Regions from separate parts of the Streptomyces sp. NPDC037083 genome, predicted to be linked through region 1. Evidence: riboswitches for the same ligand, from Rfam matches in the RefSeq annotation. Region 1 holds a riboswitch; the other holds the start of a gene.
The links. Region 1 has a riboswitch for glycine ahead of gcvT (glycine cleavage system aminomethyltransferase GcvT). Riboswitches for the same ligand answer to the same signal wherever they lie in the genome.
Positions count from the first base shown of each region.

Region 2: another riboswitch for glycine. It lies ahead of gcvP (aminomethyl-transferring glycine dehydrogenase); the one in region 1 lies ahead of gcvT (glycine cleavage system aminomethyltransferase GcvT).

Region 1 covers NZ_JBVJSQ010000016.1:233,469-240,806, reverse strand. The annotation lists gene ACZ7DE_RS35110 (L-serine ammonia-lyase) at 1-849, opposite strand, end outside; gene glyA (serine hydroxymethyltransferase) at 916-2,196, opposite strand; gene gcvH (glycine cleavage system protein GcvH) at 2,211-2,588, opposite strand; gene gcvT (glycine cleavage system aminomethyltransferase GcvT) at 2,706-3,833, opposite strand; glycine riboswitch at 3,873-3,979, opposite strand; glycine riboswitch at 3,980-4,079, opposite strand; gene ACZ7DE_RS35090 (AAA family ATPase) at 4,257-4,940, shown strand; gene ACZ7DE_RS35085 (enhanced serine sensitivity protein SseB) at 5,012-5,806, shown strand; gene ACZ7DE_RS35080 (enhanced serine sensitivity protein SseB C-terminal domain-containing protein) at 5,983-6,777, shown strand; gene ACZ7DE_RS35075 (ABC transporter permease) at 7,089-7,338, shown strand, end outside.
Region 2 covers NZ_JBVJSQ010000008.1:5,447-12,784, forward strand. The annotation lists gene ACZ7DE_RS21835 (DUF881 domain-containing protein) at 1-163, shown strand, start outside; gene ACZ7DE_RS21840 (FHA domain-containing protein) at 246-1,130, shown strand; gene ftsR (transcriptional regulator FtsR) at 1,174-1,911, shown strand; gene ACZ7DE_RS21850 (bifunctional nuclease family protein) at 1,996-2,469, shown strand; gene ACZ7DE_RS21855 (MerR family transcriptional regulator) at 2,716-3,399, shown strand; gene ACZ7DE_RS21860 (DNA polymerase IV) at 3,469-4,884, shown strand; gene ACZ7DE_RS21865 (PRC-barrel domain-containing protein) at 4,987-5,358, opposite strand; glycine riboswitch at 5,471-5,566, shown strand; gene gcvP (aminomethyl-transferring glycine dehydrogenase) at 5,751-7,338, shown strand, end outside.

The sequences.
Region 1 (7,338 bases):
CACGACCCGGCCGCCGGCCGCGTTCTCCTCGTTGACCGCCATCGCGTACAGCGTGATCCACTCCATGGAGTGGGCCAGCGCGTCCCCCTCCGCCCGGAGTTGACGGGCCGTCATGGCGGCGCGGCGGCGCACGCGCAGGCCGCCCGGCAGGATGCCCTCCCGGGACATGCCCCGCGACACACAGGACTGCATCACGCGCCAGATCTCCAGCAGCCCGGCCCGGATCTCCTCCTCGGTGCGCCAGGCGCGCTCGTTCTCCAGCATCAGCGAGGAGATCGACAGGCCGGTCTCCTGCGTCAGGCGCAGCAGTTCGTCACCCGTGCGGAAGGGGTACTTCAGCACCGTGTCGTCCAGCTTGATGCGGTCCGCGCCGACCGCGTCCTCGTCGACGACGAAACCGCCGCCGACCGAGTAGTAGGTCTTGGACAGGAGTTCCGCGCCCGAGGCGTCATGGGCCCACACCGTCATGCCGTTGGCGTGGTAGGGCAGGGCCTTGCGGCGGTGCAGGACCAGGTCGTCGTCGAAGGAGAACGGGATCTCGTGCGAGCCCAGCAGCCGCAGCCGGCCGGAGTCCTTGATCTGCTCGACCCGGTCGTCCGCGCCTTCCACGTCGACCGTGCGGGGCGAGGAGCCCTCCAGGCCGAGCAGGACCGCCTTGGGGGTGCCGTGGCCGTGGCCGGTCGCGCCGAGCGAGCCGTACAGCTCGCAGCGGACCGACGCCACGGCGTCCAGCAGGCCCTCGTTGCGCAGGCGCCGCGCGAACATGCGCGCCGCGCGCATCGGGCCGACCGTGTGGGAGCTGGACGGGCCGATGCCGATCGAGAACAGGTCGAAGACCGAGATGGCCACGGGAACTCCTCGGGACGGGGGTGGCGGGGCGCCCGGCACCGGGTGCCGGGCGCCCCACCGGGGGACTTACTTGTTCAGGACGGGATACAGCGGGTGCTTGTCGGCCAGGGCCGTGACCCGGGCCTTCAGCGCCGACCGGTCGGCCTCCGGGAAGGGCGAGGGCGCCGTCAGCGTCTGCGCGATCACGTCCGCGACCTCGGCGAAGTCCTCGGCCGTGAAGCCGCGGGTCGCCAGGGCGGGCGTGCCGATCCGCAGACCCGAGGTGACCATCGGGGGCCGCGGGTCGTTCGGGACCGCGTTGCGGTTGACCGTGATGCCGACCTCGTGGAGCCGGTCCTCGGCCTGCTGCCCGTCCAGCTCCGACTCACGCAGGTCGACCAGGATCAGGTGGACGTCCGTGCCGCCGGACAGGACGTTCACACCGGCCGCGCGCGTGTCGTCGGCCGTCAGACGCTCGGCGAGGATGCGCGCACCGTCCACTGTACGGCGCTGGCGCTCCTTGAAGTCCTCCGAGGCCGCGACCTTGAAGGAGACCGCCTTCGCCGCGATCACGTGCTCCAGGGGACCGCCCTGGAAGCCCGGGAAGACGGACGAGTTCAGCTTCTTCGCGAACTCCTTCTTCGCGAGGATGACGCCGCCGCGGGGGCCGCCCAGCGTCTTGTGGGTGGTCGAGGTGACGACGTCGGCGTACTCCACCGGGTTCGGGTGCAGGCCCGCCGCGACGAGACCGGCGAAGTGCGCCATGTCCACCCACAGGTACGCCTCGACCTCGTCGGCGATCCGGCGGAACTCGGCGAAGTCCAGCTGCCTCGGGTACGCCGACCAGCCCGCGATGATCACCTTCGGGCGGTGCTCCTTGGCGAGCTTCTCCACCTCGGCCATGTCGACCAGGCCGGTCGCCTCGTCCACGTGGTAGGCGACGACGTCGAACTGCTTGCCGGAGAAGTTCAGCCGCATCCCGTGGGTCAGGTGGCCGCCGTGCGCCAGGTCCAGGCCCAGGATCGTGTCGCCGGGCTGGGCCAGCGCGAACAGGGCGGCCTGGTTGGCGGAGGCGCCCGAGTGCGGCTGGACGTTGGCGTACTCGGCGCCGAACAGCTCCTTGATCCGGTCGATCGCGATCTGCTCGGCGACGTCGACGTGCTCGCAGCCGCCGTAGTAGCGGCGGCCCGGGTAGCCCTCGGCGTACTTGTTGGTCAGCACCGAGCCCTGCGCCTCCATGACCGCGAGCGGAGCGAAGTTCTCCGAGGCGATCATCTCGAGCGTGGACTGCTGACGGTTCAGCTCGGCGTCGACCGCGGCGGCGATCTCCGGATCGAGCTCGTGCAGGGGCGTGTTCAGGACGGACATGCGTCTACGACTCCTCAGCCGGCGGTGTAGGCGGTGTACTCGTCTGCGGACAGCAGGTCGTCCGGCTCGTCCGTGACGCGTACCTTGAACAGCCACCCGCCCTCGAAGGGGGCGGAGTTCACCAGCGCCGGGTCGTCGACGACGTCCTGGTTGACCTCGGCGATCTCACCGGAGACCGGCGCGTACAGCTCGCTGACCGACTTCGTCGACTCCAGTTCGCCGCAGGACTCGCCCGCGGTCACCGCGTCGCCGACCTCCGGGAGCTGGACGAAGACCACGTCGCCGAGCGCGTTGGCCGCGTGCTCCGTGATGCCGACCGTCGAGACGCCGTCCTCGGCGACCGACAGCCACTCGTGCTCCTTGCTGTAGCGCAGCTGCTGGGGGTTGCTCATGGCCTGAATTCTCCTGTACGCGGGGGAGTGCTGATGAATGGGGGGCTGCTCAGGGCGTGCGTGAGCAGCGGAAATGTGCTCAGTGTCACGCGTGGGACGCGGGACCGCGCCCAGTGTCTACTTCTCGCGCCGGTAGAACGGCAGCGCCACGACCTCGTACGGCTCGTGGGCGCCGCGGATGTCCACACCCACGCCCGCCGTCCCCGGCGCCGCGTGGGCCGCGTCGACGTACGCCATCGCGATCGGCCTGCCCAGGGTGGGCGAGGGCGCACCGGAGGTGACCTCGCCGATCACCTCTGCGCCGGCGACGACCGCGTACCCGGCGCGCGGGACACGACGCCCCTCGGCGACCAGGCCGACGAGGACGCGCGGGGGCTTCTCCTGCGCCAGCGAGGCCGCCGCGGCGAGCGCCTCGCGCCCCACGAAGTCGCCCTCCTTCTGGAACTTCACCACCCGGCCGAGCCCGGCGTCGAAGGGGGTCAGGGAGGTGCTGAGCTCGTGCCCGTACAGCGGCATGCCCGCCTCCAGGCGCAGCGTGTCCCGGCAGGACAGCCCGCAGGGGACCAGTCCGGCGCCCTCGCCGGCCTTCGTCAGCGCCTGCCACAGCTCCACGGCGTGCTCCGGCTTCACGAACAGCTCGAAGCCGTCCTCGCCGGTGTAGCCGGTACGGGCGATGAGCGCAGGGACGCCGGCCACGGTGCCGGGCAGGCCGGCGTAGTACTTCAGGCCGTCGAGGTCGGCGTCGGTCACCGACCGCAGGATTCCCGGCGCCTGAGGTCCCTGCACGGCGATCAGCGCGTAGGCGTCACGGTCGTCGCGGACCTCCGCGTCGAAGCCCTCGGACCGCTCCACGAGCGCGTCGAGCACGACCTGCGCGTTGGAGGCGTTGGCGACGACCATGTACTCGGTCTCGGCGAGCCGGTAGACGATCAGGTCGTCCAGGATGCCGCCGTCGGCCCGGCAGATCATGGTGTAGCGGGCGCGGCCCACGCCGACGGCCGCGAGGTCGCCGACGAGCGCGAAGTTCAGCAGGGCGGCCGCCTGCGGGCCGGTGACGGTGATCTCGCCCATGTGCGAGAGGTCGAAGAGCCCGGCCTTCGTGCGGACGGCGTTGTGCTCGTCGCGCTCGGAGCCGTAGCGCAGGGGCATGTCCCAGCCGGCGAAGTCGGTCATCGTCGCGCCGAGCGAACGATGCAGGGCGTCGAGCGCGGTGCGGCGCACGTCAGAGGGTTCGGTACTGCTCATCGGTCGGTCGTCTCCCAAAGGCATGACAGGCGAGGTCGTTCCTCCCCATCTGTCATCGGAACCTGAGAGGTTCGCCATGATCGCGGAAGATCGTGACTTGCACCTTGGGTGGAGCCACCCGAGGGCGACCCGCTTTTCAGATGTGCCTCGCCCGCGCGGTAACGGGGCCTGAGAGATTCAAGGGAGGGACTTGCTCCTTCGGCGCCCCAGCGAAGTTGCTGCTGAGGACTCTCCCGCGCGGATTCAAACGGCCGGTATGCAGTTGGCGCGGCCATCATTGCACGGCTCGCCCCGATCGCGGCAGGCCGCATCTGTAACCGGCTTGTGTCGGTACGCGCATGAAAACGCGAGACACCGCGCATTACCTTCTCTTTACGCTCGATGGGGATGAGCACCACCTGACCCCAGGGGAGGACGATCACGGTGAACAGGACGACCACGGCGAGGACCACGGCACTGGCGACCGGCTCGGGGATCGCGCTGCCCACGCAGCCTGCCGCCCGGGCCCGGGAGGCGTGCGGCCCGCGGCCCGCGCCCGTCGTCCGCGACCTGCGCGACCGGGCCGGCCGCAGCCCGCACGGCCTGCTCTTCGGCCCCCGTGACCTGGTCGTGGTGACCGGTCTGCCCGGCAGCGGCAAGTCCACGCTCATGAAGCGGGCCGTCAAGGGCGTCCGCGTCGACTCCCAGGACACCCGCGACCGCTGGGACGCCCGCATGCCCGGCTTCCTGCCCTACGCGCTCTACCGTCCCCTCGTGCGCCTCTCCCACTACGCCGGACTGCGCCGCGCCCTGCGCGGCGGCGAGGGAGTCGTCGTGCACGACTGCGGTACGCAGACCTGGGTCCGCGACTGGCTGGCCCGCGAGGCCCGCCGCCGCGGCGGCACGCTCCACCTGCTTCTCCTCGACGTCGGCACGGACACCGCGCTGGAGGGCCAGCGCGAGCGCGGCCGGGGCGTCTCGCGCTACGCCTTCCTGCGCCACCGCCGCGCCGCCGCCCGTCTGCTGCGCTCGGTGGAGAAGGGCCGGCTGCCCGAAGGATGCGGCTCGGCGGTCCTGATCGACCGGTCCGCGGCCGACGTCCTGCGACGAATCGGCTTCACGGGCTGAGACGACCCGCGCGGCACCCGCTAGCCTTTCAGCCACAGCACAGTGAGCGGTTCTCGGCAGGCGGTAGGCAGATGGACTTCCCCCCGGCGGACTTCCCGACGGACTTCCCGGCGCAGACGCACCCCCATCCGCACGGCGGATGGCCCGGCAACGAGCTGGAGGAGGTGCTCTCCGTCTCCCTCGGCGTGCCGGAAGCCGGCGGCCGGATCGTGGAGGTGCTCGGCCGCAGCTTCGTCTGGGTGCCGCTCCCCAGCGGCGGCGGCCCCCACAGCGGCCCCCTCGACCTGCCCACGCTGGAGCTCGACGGCCAGGTGTACGTGCCGGTCTTCAGCTCCGAGGAACAGTTCCGCCAGGTCGTCGGCTCGCACATGTCGTACACGATCGCGCCGGCCGTGGAGTTCGCCCGCGGCCTCCCCCCGCAGGTCGGCATCCTGGTCAACCCCGACGGCGTGGTCGGCGTTCCGCTGCCGCCGCCGGCCGTGGCCGAGCTGTGCCGGGCGGGCCGCACCCCGCTGGACGGCCCCGCGAGCGGCGGCCGGGTCCGCCTCTACGAGCCCGACTGGCAGGACGACCCGATCGACTTCCTGGCCGCCGCCTCCGCGGAGTTCGAGGCGGTCGGCGTGGTCCGCACCGCCCGACGCTGCCTGGCCGCGATCGAGACGGCGGACCCGGTGATGTTCGTGGGCGTCGAACTCTCCCAGTGGGAGGGCGACCTGCGCGCCCTGCCGCTGGAGGCCCTGGGCAGGGCCCTGGGCAGGACGTCGTCCCCCTGGCCGGTCAACCTGGTGCTGCTGGACGTGGCCCAGGACCCGGTGGGGGAGTGGATGAGGGAGAGGGTCCGCCCCTTCTTCACGAGCGCCTACTAGCGACTCCGCCGGGGGCGGCGGGTCCAGGGGTGCGCGAGGGTGTCCGTTCCCGGTCCCGCCGCGGGGCGCACCGGGTGGGGCGCGCCCCGCGCCCGCCAACGCACCACGACCTCGGACGCCTTGGGCGCTTAAGCTGGACCCCGAAGCGGGGCAACAAAAAAGAAGGGGCGGTACAGGTGAGCGCCAGCGGCATCGCGACCGGTCAGGTCGAGCACATGCTGCGCCAGGTCACGCCCGGGCGCTATGACGCCTACGAGGCGCTCCTGCGCGCGCTCGCGGCCCCCTCGTCCGGCCAGGTCTGGATGCTGCTGTGGCACGGCCAGGCCGGCTCCCCGGACGCGCAGTACGGAAACATGGAGGTCGACGGTCACGGGTACGCCCCCTGCGTGACCTCCGCCCAGGAGCTCAGCGCCAGCGGCTGGAACAGGTCGTACGAGGTGATCGACGGGCTGGACGTGGCCCGCACGCTCTACCCCGACCGCTACGGCCTCTGGCTGAACCCGCACGCCCCCGGCGGCGGGGTCGGCATCCCCTGGCTGGATCTGCGCCGGATCGCCACGGGGCTGGAGCGTCAGCCCGCCGGTCCGCTGCGGCTGTCCGAGCCCGGCATCGAGATCCCGCAGTTCTACGCCCTGCTCGCGCAGAACGCCCACCGCACGCCGGTGGTCCGGGCGCTGCGCCGGGCCTGGGTGCAGCCGTCGCTGGGCGCGCCCTACCTGGCCATCGGGCTGGACGTGTACGAGTCCTCCCCGCCGGCCGTGGACGCCGTCCGGGCGATGATGCAGCAGTCCATCGGCGCGGTGCCGGACGGGCTGCCGGTGTCGACGGTCGCCATGACCGACGAGTACGACCCCGTCGTGATGTGGATGCGCGCCAACGCGCGGCCGTTCTACGACCGCGAGGCGCACGCCTCGGCCCCGGCCCAGTCCCCCGCGGCGGGCTACGGCTATCCGCCCACCGGACGCTACTGACCCCGTTCGCCTTCTGCCCGGAGGCAGGAGTCGGACTTCTTCGCGCGTAGATAACGGCGATTGACGCCGTTTTAGTTACTTATGTCCGAATATGCCCCTGTCCGGGGGGCGTTACCCATCGTCCGGATAACGGAACTCATCTACCCGCATCACGTTTACGCATCCTTTCACTGCCAAGTCTGGCAACAGATCGCCAAAGCGTTGAAGACTCCCGCTCCAGGGGACTTATCCCCTGCGTATTACGGACTGATCACGCCGCTACAGCGGCAAGTGCGGGCCGGCTACCGCCGGTTGAGAGGGGTCCCTGCCAGATGACGGCACCATTGCACGAGCCGACCGCGGAAGCGGCTCCGAGTGCGGCCGAGGAAGCGGCGGTCGCGTCCAGCGACGCCAAGGCCGTTCAGGGGCGTTCCCTGGGCCGGATCGCCTGGGAGCGCCTCAAGCGGGACAAGCTCGCCCTCACGGGCGGAATCGTGGTGCTCTTCCTCGTGGTGATCGCGCTGCTCGCGCCGGTCATCACGGGTCTTCTCGGGCAGGACCCGAACGAGTACCACGAGAGCC
Region 2 (7,338 bases), on a different contig from region 1:
CAATCCGCAGGACCTCGAGCCGGCGCTGAACATCCCTGGAGGCGTGGTGCAGACGCTGGAGAAGGAGCAGGCCACCGTGACCGTCGAGCGGTCGGACAAGATCGTCGTGGACGCCTTGCGAGCGGTGAAGCAGCCTGACTACGCTCGGTCGTCGGACCGGTGAACCGGAGGTGCTTGGGGGGCGTCCGGCAGGGGCATGAGGTTGCGGGGGGTCGACGCACCGATCGGGTGGTGCGTCATGGAAACTGTCTGGTGGGCACGGACGTTGTGAAGGTGTCCGGGTCGACCGGTGTAATCAGTCAGGGTTCGTCCTGCCCCACGGGCGGGTCTGTTTCGGTCAAGGGGAATCGCCCGTGAAGTTGTTTGCGAAGTTGTTCGGCAAGAGCGCGCGAGAGGGCAGCGACAACGCGACCGCCCGCCATCGCGCACAGCCCGACGCCGAGGGTCAGCGGCCGCTGTTCAGGGACCAGGTGGGTGGTCCGGGCGGCGACATTTCCGGAGGTCAGGGCGCGGCGTCTGTTGACCCTGCGCAGTCCGGCGGCATAGGTTTCGGCCAACCGTCAACCTCAAGTGCGGGTGGAGGGTTTTCCCCTATGTCGGCCCTGGTGTGTACGAGGTGCGGTAACCGCAACGCGGAGAACAGCCGCTTCTGCTCCAACTGCGGTGCGCCGCTGCGTCCCGGGCTGACGCCCGAGCGTGCGTCGGAGACGACCTCCACGATTTCCATCTCCGGTCTCGAGGCCTACGACGCGGAGGCCACCGGCCAGACGCAGTTGCCGGCGCTCTCTCCCGAGGCGCAGGCGGCGGTCGACGCGCTCCCGCTGGGTTCCGCCCTCCTGGTCGTGCGACGTGGCCCGAACTCGGGAAGCCGCTTCCTGCTGGACGGCGACCTGACCACGGCCGGTCGTCACCCGCAGAGCGACATCTTCCTGGACGACGTGACCGTCTCGCGTCGCCATGTGGAGTTCCGGCGCAACCCGGACGGCACGTTCAGGGTTGCGGACGTCGGCAGTCTGAACGGCACCTACGTCAACCGGGAGCGGATCGACGAGGTCGCTCTGTCGAACGGTGACGAGGTGCAGATCGGCAAGTACCGGCTGGTCTTCTACGCGAGCCAGCGGGGTTACTGACCGGCCCCCGGGCTCTGTCCGGGGGGATCCCCAGGGAAGGTCCATGCTTCGAACACCGAGGGGCGGTGCCGGACACGGCACCGCCGCCGCGGACGGTGGTCCGATGAGCATCGGAACCGTGCTGAACGCGTTGCGCGACGAGTTCCCCGACGTCACCATTTCCAAGATCCGTTTCCTGGAGTCGGAAGGGCTCATCGAGCCACAGCGGACGCCTTCGGGGTACCGCAAGTTCAGCGCGCAGGACCTGGAGCGCCTCGGTCACGTCCTGAGGATGCAGCGGGACCACTACCTGCCGCTGAAGGTCATCCGCGAGCATCTGGACGCCATGGAGCGCGGGGAGGCCGCGCCGCTGCCGACGGTGGGCCGGCAGCGTGACGGCGAGGCCGTCCTGGAGCCCCTGGACGGGCCCACCGTCGCCCGGATCGGCCGCTCCGAGCTGCTGGCGACCGCCGGGATCGGCGAGCGGGAGCTCCAGGAGTGGGAGTCGTACGGGCTCGTCGTGCCGGTGGACGACGGGGTCTACGACGCCGAGGCGGCCACGGTGGCCGCGCTCGTCGCCGAACTGGGAAGGTTCGGGATCGAACCGCGGCATCTGCGGGTGATGAAGGCCGCGGCCGACCGTGAGGCCGGGCTGGTGGACCAGGTGGTGGCCCCCCTCAAGCGCCACCGCAATCCGCAGACGAGGGCGCTCGCGGAGGCCCGTACCAAGGAGATCGCGGGGCTCACGGTCCGGCTGCACGCGGCGCTCGTGCAGACCGCGCTCGGGGTGCGGCTGCCTTGAGCGACCGGGTTCGCCGCGGGCGGATCGGTCACCCGTTCCCGGCCCGACTACCCAAACGTCCCGGGCACGGCCTAGGGTTGCTGTGTGAACGAGCTCGATGTCGTAGGTGTCCGGGTCGAGATGCCCTCCAACCAACCGATCGTGCTGCTGCGTGAAGTGGGAGGCGACCGTTACCTTCCCATCTGGATCGGACCGGGTGAGGCGACGGCGATCGCCTTCGCCCAGCAGGGCATGGCTCCGGCGCGGCCGCTGACCCACGACCTGTTCAAGGACGTGCTGGAAGCCGTCGGCCAGGAGCTCACCGAAGTGCGCATCACGGATCTGCGGGAGGGCGTCTTCTACGCGGAGCTGGTCTTCGCCAGCGGGGTCGAGGTGAGTGCGCGTCCGTCCGACGCCATAGCGCTGGCGCTGCGCACCGGAACGCCGATCTACGGCAGTGACACGGTGCTCGACGACGCGGGGATCGCCATCCCGGACGAGCAGGAGGACGAGGTGGAGAAGTTCCGCGAGTTCCTCGACCAGATCTCGCCCGAGGACTTCGGCACCAGCAATCAGTAGTCGGCGCAGTCCGCGAGGCGAGGGCGTCCCGTACGGGGCGCCCGCTCCGTTTTGCGGCAAATGCCAGCGGCGACTGAGAGCGTCCTACGGCTACTTCTCAGCGCATTCGGCTAGCCTTTCCCCGCGGTGGGGTGCGGGAAACCACTCCTAGGGTGATTATCACTCGGCGTGCCGAGTGTGGCGATCGTTGACGCACCCCTGGTGACTGCCTACCGTCGAGAAGGCAGGTCAAGGACGGAGGTCGGCGTGAGAAGCAGCGGCGACGGTACGGCTGGGGGTGCCCCCGGACTCGGTGTCGGGGGGAGCGGTCCGTACCCTCCCCCAAGCTCTCGGCTGCGCTCGGGCGGGGGATACCCGCAGCAGGGCAGCGCGGCCGATCACGCCCCGCATCGACCGTCGGCCGTGCCGAGCAGCGGAGGGGCGACGACCATGGCGTCCGAGCAGATCGGCTATCGCGGTCCGACGGCCTGCGCGGCCGCGGGCATCACCTACCGGCAACTGGACTACTGGGCGCGCACCGGGCTCGTCGAGCCGAGTGTGCGGCCCGCGCACGGCTCCGGCACGCAGCGGCTCTACAGCTTCCGGGACGTCGTCGTCCTGAAGATCGTCAAGCGGTTCCTCGACACCGGGGTGTCGCTGCAGAACATCCGCAGCGCCGTGCAGCATCTGCGGGAGCGCGGATTCAGCGATCTGGAGCGCATGACGCTGATGAGCGACGGCGCCACGGTGTACGAGTGCACCTCGCCGGACGAGGTCCACGCGCTGCTCCAGGGCGGGCAGGGCGTCTTCGGGATCGCCGTGGGCGTGGTGTGGCGGGACGTGGAGAGCGCGCTGTCGCAGTTGCACGGGGAGCGCGTGGACACAGGGGAGACGTTGGTCGGCCACAACCCGGCGGACGAGCTGGCGCGTCGGCGCAACCGGGCGGTCTGACACTCCTGCCCCGGTGCGCGGGGCGGCTGCGGAACGTCGTTGTCAGTGGCGTGGTGCAGCATCGGACATGTGAGAAAAGCGCCCACGATCCTGCATCTCGACATGGATGCCTTCTTCGCCCAGGCGGAGCAGGCGTCCAAGCCGAGTCTGCGGGGGAAGGCCGTGGTCGTCGGCGGTCTGGGGCCCCGCGGGGTGGTCGCGACCGCCTCGTACGAGGCGCGTGTCTTCGGGGTGCACTCGGCGATGCCCATGGCGCAGGCGCGTCGCCTGGCCCCCAACGCCGCCTACCTCGTTCCGCGCTTCGCGTTCTACCGGTCGATCAGCGAGCAGGTCATGGGGCTGCTGCGGGCCCTTTCGCCGCTGGTGGAGCCGCTGAGCCTGGACGAGGCGTTCGTGGACCTGGAGGCCGGGGAGGCGGCCTGGGACAGCGAGTCGGCGCGGCTGGCCGGCGTCCGGCTGCGCACGGAGATACGAGCGGTCACCGGTCTCACGGGTTCGGTGGGGCTGGCCTCGTGCAAGATGCTCGCGAAGATCGCCTCGGAGCAGGCGAAGCCCGACGGGCTGGTGCTCATCGAGCCGGGCACCGAGCGGAAGCTGCTCGGGCCCATGTCGGTGCGGACCCTGCCGGGCGTCGGCCCGGCCACGGGGGACCATCTGAGGCGGGCCGGGATCACCACGATCGACGAGATCGCCGAGGCCGGTGAGGACGAGCTGGTCCGGCTGCTGGGCAAGGCCCACGGGCACGCCCTGTACGCCATGGCGCTGGCGCGTGACGACCGGCCGGTGGTATCCGAGCGGGAGGCCAAGTCCGTGTCGGTCGAGGACACCTATGACGTGGACATCCATGACCGGATCCGGGTCGAGCTGGAGGTGAAGCGGCTTGCGGACCGGTGTGTGCGCAGGCTGCGGGGGGCCGGTCTGTCCGGGCGGACCATCGTGCTGAAGGTGCGGCGCTACGACTTCTCGACGCTCACCCGGTCCGAGACGCTGCGCGGGCCCACCGACGATCCCGCGGTGGTCCGCGAGGCGGCGGCCCGGCTGCTGGACGCCGTGGACACGACCGGCGGGGTGCGGCTCCTCGGGGTCGGCGTCAGCGGTCTGGCGGACTTCACCCAGGAGGACCTGTTCGCGCAGGCCGCGGAGGAGCGGTCGGACGGCCCCGTGGAGGACCTCGTGGACGAGCCCGCGGGCGACGAGCCGGCGGCGGCCGAGCACCAGTGGCGCCCGGGGCATGACGTGCTCCATGCCGAGCTCGGCCACGGGTGGGTGCAGGGCAGTGGGCTCGGTCGCGTCACCGTGCGCTTCGAGACGCCGGAATCCGAGCCCGGGCGGGTACGGACGTTCCGGACCGACGATCCCGGGCTTCAGCCGGCGGACCCGCTGCCCCTGGTCCGGCGAAGACCCGAGGAGGGGTCGGGGCCGACGGCCGTGGCGCCCGGGCCGGACGTCGGCTCCACGACAGCGGGCCCCGGGAACTCGCGGTGAGGCGGGTCCGTTACACAGAGTGAAGCCGTCGCGGGCGGCGCCCGGCCGCCCCACGGGCCGGCCGGGATGCTCGGGCGTCGGGACAGGCCTGCGTTCGGGGGCTCAGCTGTCGTCGGTGCCCGCCAGTCGGCCGAAGTCATGGTCGGGGAGCGGAGGAGGGGATCCCATGTCGAGACCGTAGTGGTGGTACAGCTGGAGTTCCTGCTCCGGGGAGAGGTGGCGACCGACGCCGAAGTCCGGCGCGTCCTTGATCAGGGCCCGGTCGAAAGGGATGCGCAGGGCGCCCTCGACCAGCTCGCTGGGCTCCAGGGGGACGAAGGCGTCGCGGGAGAACAGGCCCGTGCGTATCGCCGCCCACTCCGGTGTGCCCGTGGCGTCGTCGAGGTAGACCTCGTCGACGGTGCCGATCTTGGTGCCGTTGCGGTCGAACGCCTTGCGGCCGATCAGGTTGCGCGGATCGATGTCGGTTCGCACGGGCCCTCCACTGGGTCGCAACTCATCCGTAAGCACTACAAAAGAGCACAATGGGACGGGCGGCCACTCGAGAGGGCGGCGTTGACCTCGCTGGTAGTCTGACAACGGCTGCTGACCCCGTGCGGGAGAGTCCTCCGAACGTCATCGGAGGCGCCGAAGGAGCAAATCCTCCCCGGAATCTCTCAGGCTCACGTACCGCACGGACGAGGTCACTCTGGAAAGCAGGGCGGGTGCCGACGGCGTCGACGGCCACCGCTCTCACCGACGGTGAAAGCCGGGTGCCCGCGGGCGGCCGGTGAAGCTCTCAGGTTGAGATGACAGAGGGGGAGGCCGTCCGGGTACCCGCGCCGTGGTGACCCTCGAAGGTCGTGTCAGACCAGGAGGCCTCCGTAATGACCCATCGCATTCCGCTCTCCGAGCTCGAGCAGGGAATCCCCTTCGAGCAGCGCCATATCGGGCCCGATCACGAGGCGCGGGCCAAGATGCTCGCCCATGTGGGCTACGGCTCGCTCGACGAGCTCACCGCCGCCGCCGTCCCGGACGTGATCAAGAACGCCGACGCGCTGGACCTGCCGGGCGCGCGCACCGAGGCCGAGGTGCTGGCCGAGCTGCGCTCGCTGGCCGATCGCAACCAGGTCCTCGGCTCGATGATCGGGCTGGGCTACTACGGGACGTTCACGCCCCCCGTCATCCTGCGCAACGTCATGGAGAACCCCGCCTGGTACACGGCCTACACGCCGTACCAGCCGGAGATCTCGCAGGGGCGGCTCGAGGCGCTGCTGAACTTCCAGACGATGGTCGCCGACCTGACGGGTCTGCCGACGTCCGGTGCGTCGCTGCTCGACGAGGGCACGGCCGCGGCCGAGGCCATGGCGCTGTCGCGGCGCATGGGGAAGAACAAGAAGGGCCTCTTCCTCATCGACGCGGACGCGCTGCCGCAGACCATCGCCGTGATCCGGACCCGCGCCGAGCCGACCGGCGTGGAGGTCGTCGTCGCCGACCTGAGCGACGGCATTCCGGCGGAGATCGCCGAGCGTGAGATCAACGGCGTGCTCGTGCAGTACCCGGGGGCGTCCGGCGCCGTACGTGACCTCAAGGGGCTCGTCGACCAGGCGCACGGGCTCGGCGCGCTCGTCACCGTCGCCGCGGACCTGCTCGCGCTGACGCTGCTGAAGTCGCCCGGAGAGCTGGGGGCGGACATCGCCGTCGGCACCACGCAGCGGTTCGGCGTGCCGATGGGCTTCGGCGGCCCGCACGCCGGCTACATGGCCGTCCACGAGAAGTTCGCGCGCAGTCTGCCCGGGCGGCTCGTGGGCGTGTCCGTGGACGCGGACGGACACAAGGCCTACCGGCTCGCGCTGCAGACGCGTGAGCAGCACATCCGGCGGGAGAAGGCCACCAGCAACATCTGCACGGCCCAGGTGCTGCTCGCGGTGATGGCGGGGATGTACGCGGTCTACCACGGCCCGGACGGACTGCGGGCGATCGCCCGGCGCACGCACCGGTACGCCACCGTCCTCGCGGCGGGCCTGGCCGCCGGCGGGGCCGAGGTCGTGCACGGCTCCTACTTCGACACGCTGACCGTGCGGGTGCCCGGGAAGGCCGCGGAGGTCGTCGCCGCCGCGCGGGAGCACGGCGTGAACCTGCACCTCGTCGACGCCGACCGGGTGTCGATCTCCTGTGACGAGACCACTGGGCGGGCCCAGGTGGCCGCGGTGTGGGCCGCCTTCGGGGGGGACGGCGACATCGAGTCGCTCGACGCGGTCACCGAGGACACCCTGCCCGCCGGTCTGCTGCGGTCCGACGCGATCCTGACGCACCCCGTCTTCCACCAGCACCGCTCCGAGACCGCGATGCTGCGCTACCTGCGCCGTCTCGCGGACCGGGACTACGCGCTCGACCGGGGCATGATCCCGCTGGGCTCCTGCACCATGAAGCTCAACGCGACGACCGAGATGGAGCCGGTCACCTGGCCCGAGT